2 regions of the Sphingomonas panacis genome follow, and region 2 is predicted to be linked to the other one. Evidence: riboswitches for the same ligand, from Rfam matches in the RefSeq annotation. Region 2 holds a riboswitch; the other holds the start of a gene.
What was found. A riboswitch is a leader RNA that binds a small molecule or an ion and turns the genes downstream of it on or off. The one in region 2 is predicted to bind S-adenosylmethionine.

Region 1 (2,390 bases), 670 kb from region 2:
GTACTTCCTCGACGAACCCGATGGCGCGCGGCCGACCCAGGTCGATGAAATCGATTATCCAGCCGCCGCGATCGAGCGTGAGCGCGCGGACAACATGGTGCGGCAAACGGTTTCGGACCTCCGCGCGAGAGCAGTGGATGCCTCTGGTTCCGTCGTCCCCGGCGAGCCGGTGGCGATGTTACTTGAAGCGGCACATAAGCTTGGCTGCGACGCGATCGTCCTCGGACACAGGCATCTGTCCTGGCTCGGCAGGCTCACCGAGCGTTCGGTGTGCCACGAACTGCTCGAAAAATCGCCTTTGCCCGTCTTGGTCGTACCCGCCAAACCAGCATCGACCTCGGCTTGAAAGGATGTATGAAAGGGTTGGTGGGATCTTGAGAGATCGCGGCAAGCACCTCCCAGGGTTATTGCGGCGTCGGAACTCTTGAACGACCGCAGCGGCTGATCGGCCCGGCCTGGATGAACTTTGGACCGCCCCCTCCCGTTCTGATTTGGAGTGGGAGGACACCCTTCAGGTGCGTCCCGTTCTCAGGGCCCTCGCCCATTCGTGGCGGCCATTCGTCTCGGCGACACGTGCGGCCTGTTCCCAATCATATTCGACGCGACGGATTTCTGCTGACCAGCCTCGACCATCGTTCGACACAATCGCATACCGCGCGTGCGGCGATTCCGCCTCGACCACATGAGGATAGGGACGATCATCATCGTAAGCGGGCAGACCCACGCTCCCGGGATTTACGATCAGTCGGCCATCATCCAACGTTTCGACCCGCGCCAGATGCGTATGGCCACAAAGGATGACGCGGGCATCGACGGTCCCTGCGCGATCCCTGATTTCGGCACGTGTTGCTCGGCGTAGCCCCTCAGGGCCGACAGTCTCCAGAAAATAGGTCAGGTCGCTATCGGGCGTGCCATGAACGAGCAGAACTTCGTCATTGAGCCGGATCGTAGAGGGCAGACTATCGAACCATTCCAGATGAGCCGGGGTCAAGGTTTCAGCCGCGTAGCGATCCGACGGACCCATCTGCTCAACGCTCAACGTTAAAACCTGTCTTTCGTGATTTCCCCGGACAGTGGGCAATCCCATCGGGATGAGCCGCTCCGCAGTCTCGCGCGGAAACAGGCTTCCGGAGCAGATGTCCCCAAGGTTCACCACCTGATCGACGCCAATCTTCTGTATATCGCTTAGCACCGCGTCGAGAGCGGCAAGATTGCCGTGAATGTCAGATATCGCTGCGATTTTCATGTCGTCCCCTTCAATTTGCCGGGTGACGCTTTATGGCTCGCTCCGTTTCGTTGCCGGTTCGGCCACATCCTCCCACGGGGAGTGCCACCTTGCCCGGACGGCAGGTTGGCGTTGGGCGTCGCCCCAACTCTTGATGCTGCGCTACTCCTATGACGCTAACCCGGTACTGACAAGGACCGACCTGGGATGCGATGGTCAGCACCACAGTGCGCCCTTGACCATGTGAGGTTTGGCGCAGCCCTTCTCGGGGATTGGCAGGGACTGACCGGAGCGCCATAGCCCGAGGTGCTGTTGAATGTTCGGCATCTCGGCGTCGATGACGGCCAGCGGATTGCCATCTCCGTACCGAGTCGCACTACGATAGTGCAGCACCTGCTGGTAGGTTTGGCCGATCAGGCGATTGACCGTGATCCAATAGCCAAACGGCGCATTCGCTGTGGGTTCGGCCGAGATCACAGCGCCCCGCAACGGACCCTGCGTCATGTAGCGGATTTCCTGATTGTTGTTCCTTGACGTCGCCTTTTGAGAAGCAATCACCAAGCTGTCTCGCGCACGATCGTAGCCGATCAGCGCCATCGCACGGCGCTGATCGCCGTTGCCACCGTGGAGGCTGCCGACATCGACGCGCAGCAAGAGCACATCCTTCGTCGGGCGCAGCAGCGTCGGCGTGCCGAGATAATGGGGCTGACTGAACGTATCTGGCGCGCCATCACCAGGCACGAGCAGCAACGTATCGAGGCGCGGTTGGCAGGTGCGACCGCCATCCTTGCTAAGGCACAGCGTAATCGCGCCGGGCTCGGTTTCTTCGGCGGACGGCGTGTCACTTGTATCAGGACCCTGCGTGGCGGTGAGGCGCCAAGGTGAGCGTGATGCGAATGGCTTCGAGAGATCCATTGAGACGATCGTCTTGACCGACCCGGCGGCAACTGCAGTCGCCCCTGGGTTGCCGAGGGATATCGCCATCAGCCAGCTCGTCGCAAAATATCGTGCTGCTTTGTTCCAATCCATCGGGATCACTCGTTCGCCTGTCTCTGGTGGCAAGCAATTTAGCCAAATTCGAAAAGCCGGGAATTCGAATCTGCGTGCCCCTAGGAGGCTAACAGGCTGCGCTTCTGATCTGCCGCCGAGCCGATTGGTGGAGGTT
Region 2 (2,390 bases):
CCCGCTGATTAGCTGGACCTTTCCCAACCGCACGCTGGTTCGCGCGCAGATCGCGGTGGCGGGCGCGCAGGCCGATGCGGCACTCGCCACCTTCGACGGCACCGTGCTGGAGGGGTTGCGCCAGACCGAAACCGCCTTGTCCGCGTATGCGCGCACCCGCGATCAGGTCGCCGACCTCACCCGCGCGCGCGACAGCGCGGCGCGTGCCGTGTCGCAAGCCAACCGGCTCACCCGCTTCGGCCGCGGCACCTTCCTCGATACGTTGAGCGCACAGGCGACACTCGCGAACGCCGAAGCGTCGCTGGCGAGCGCTCAGGCGGCGCTGGTCGATGCCCAGGTGAGCCTGTTCCTCGCGCTGGGTGGCGGCTGGACGGCGGATACGGCGCAGCCGGTGAAATAGGCCGAAACCTATTCGCCGGGGATATGCCGCTCGACTTCGCTCACGCAGCCGCCGCCCGCGTCACCGGGCCGATCGCGCCCAGGTCGAACGGCGCGGTCTGGTAAATCTCGTTGATCCAGTTGCCGAACAGCAGATGCGCATGGCTGCGCCACGTGTTCGGCGGTGGGCGCGTTGGGTCATCGTCGGGGAAGTAGTGCGCGGGCACCGTGCCTTGATCGCGCGCATATTCATCGGCGAGCGTATTGGTGTCGTATTCGAGGTGGTTGAACATATACAGCCGCCGCCACGCGGGGTCTTCGAGCAGACACGGCCCGGTCTCATCGCTGTCGGCGAGGATGCGCAGGGCTGGCGCGCGCAACACGTCTTCGCGCCGCACCTCCGTCCAGCGCGAGACCGGCACCGCGAAATCGTCCGAGAAACCGCGCAGATAGGGCGAGGCGGGGGCGAGGTTGCGGTGCGGGAACACGCCGCTCGCCTTCGCTTCCAGCGGATGCTTGCCGATGCCGTGGAAATAATAGGCTGCCGCCTGCGCCGCCCAGCAGATCGTCAGGCAGCTATGCACGTGGCTTTGCGTCCAGTCGAAAATCTGGCGCATCTCGCCCCAATAGCGCACGTCCTCGAACGGCAGCTTCTCGACCGGCGCGCCGGTGATGATGAAGCCGTCGAACCGCTCGTCGCGCACGTCCGTCCACGGCCGGTAGAATGCCGCCATATGATCGGCCGAGGTGTTGCGCGCGACATGGTCGGTCATCCGCACCAGCGTCAGCTCGATCTGGAGCGGCGACGCACCGATCAGCCGGGCGAGTTGGGTCTCGGTGCTGATCTTGTTGGGCATCAGGTTGAGCAGCCCGATCCGAAGCGGGCGAATATCCTGCCGCGCGGCCTCGGTCTCACGCATCACGGTGATGCCTTCGGCTTCCAGCGTGCGGGTGGCGGGCAAATCGTCGGGAATCTTGATCGGCACGGGCGTTCGGTCCTCTGACGGAGCGGACGCTTGTCTGTGGCTGGGTCCGTTTGGTTGCCGGATCGGCCACATCCTTCCTGATGGAAGTGCCACCTTGCCCGGAAGGCAGGTTGGCGTCGGGCGTCGCCCCAACTCTTGATGTATCGCGTGCATTACGAAATCGCGTGGTGCTTGGCAATCCACCTATGAGGCTTACATCTGCGCTTATGAGTGAAAGCAAGATCGTCATCTGTCCCGCCTGCGCGAGCGCCAACCGCGTGCCCGTGGAAAAGCTCGGCGCGGGCGGCACCTGCGGGCGCTGCCACGCGGCCTTGTTCCAGGCCGCTCCGCTGACGCTGACCGCCGCCAATTTCGACGCGCATGCGGGCAGGGGCGATCTGCCGCTGCTGGTCGATTTCTGGGCGGAATGGTGCGGCCCGTGCCGCCAGATGGCGCCGGCGTTCGCCGCTGCCGCGCGTGATCTGGAGCCAAGGATGCGGCTCGGCAAGCTCGACACCGAGGCGGAAAGCGCGATCGCGGCGCGCTACGCGATCCGTTCGATCCCGACGATGATCCTGTTCAAAGGTGGCCGCGAGCTTGCGCGACAATCGGGCGCGATGCCGGCCAGCGCCATCGTCGGGTGGGCGCGGGGGCTGGTGTAGTCTTACGAAACCATCTGCCAACCGTTCGTGTCGAGCGACGTGGAGGAGGGCACGGCCTCCTACCGACGGTACGGGTTGGGCTGGCTCACCGCCGCACGAACACCACCGAGAGGTTGTTCGCCGGCATCTCCACAACCCGGTCCAAACTCAGCCCGAGCGTATCGGCGGCGGCCGCCACGACGGCCAGATCGCGAATGCCCCATTCGGGATTGCGCGCCTTCAGGTCCGCGTCGAACGCGATGTTGCTCGCCGCCATCGGTTCCGCGCCGCGGCGGTACGGCCCGTACAGGAACAGCGGCCCGCCCGCCGGTAACAGTCGCGACGCGCCAGCGAGCAATCCGAGCGTTGCCGCCCACGGGCTGATATGGACCATGTTGATCGCCAG

Region 1: linked by a shared signal. The riboswitch ahead of J0A91_RS20750 (metallophosphoesterase family protein) and the one ahead of J0A91_RS17360 (homoserine O-succinyltransferase) in region 2 are both predicted to bind S-adenosylmethionine.

What each region holds. Positions count from the first base shown of each region.
Region 1 is NZ_CP014168.1:4,483,387-4,485,776, forward strand. It holds gene J0A91_RS20745 (universal stress protein) at 1-346, shown strand, start outside; gene J0A91_RS20750 (metallophosphoesterase family protein) at 512-1,246, opposite strand; SAM-I-IV-variant riboswitch at 1,283-1,388, opposite strand; gene J0A91_RS20755 (hypothetical protein) at 1,442-2,254, opposite strand.
Region 2 is NZ_CP014168.1:3,815,528-3,817,917, reverse strand. It holds gene J0A91_RS17365 (efflux transporter outer membrane subunit) at 1-400, shown strand, start outside; gene J0A91_RS17360 (homoserine O-succinyltransferase) at 441-1,364, opposite strand; SAM-I-IV-variant riboswitch at 1,405-1,511, opposite strand; gene trxC (thioredoxin TrxC) at 1,571-2,005, shown strand; gene J0A91_RS17350 (DUF938 domain-containing protein) at 2,091-2,390, opposite strand, start outside.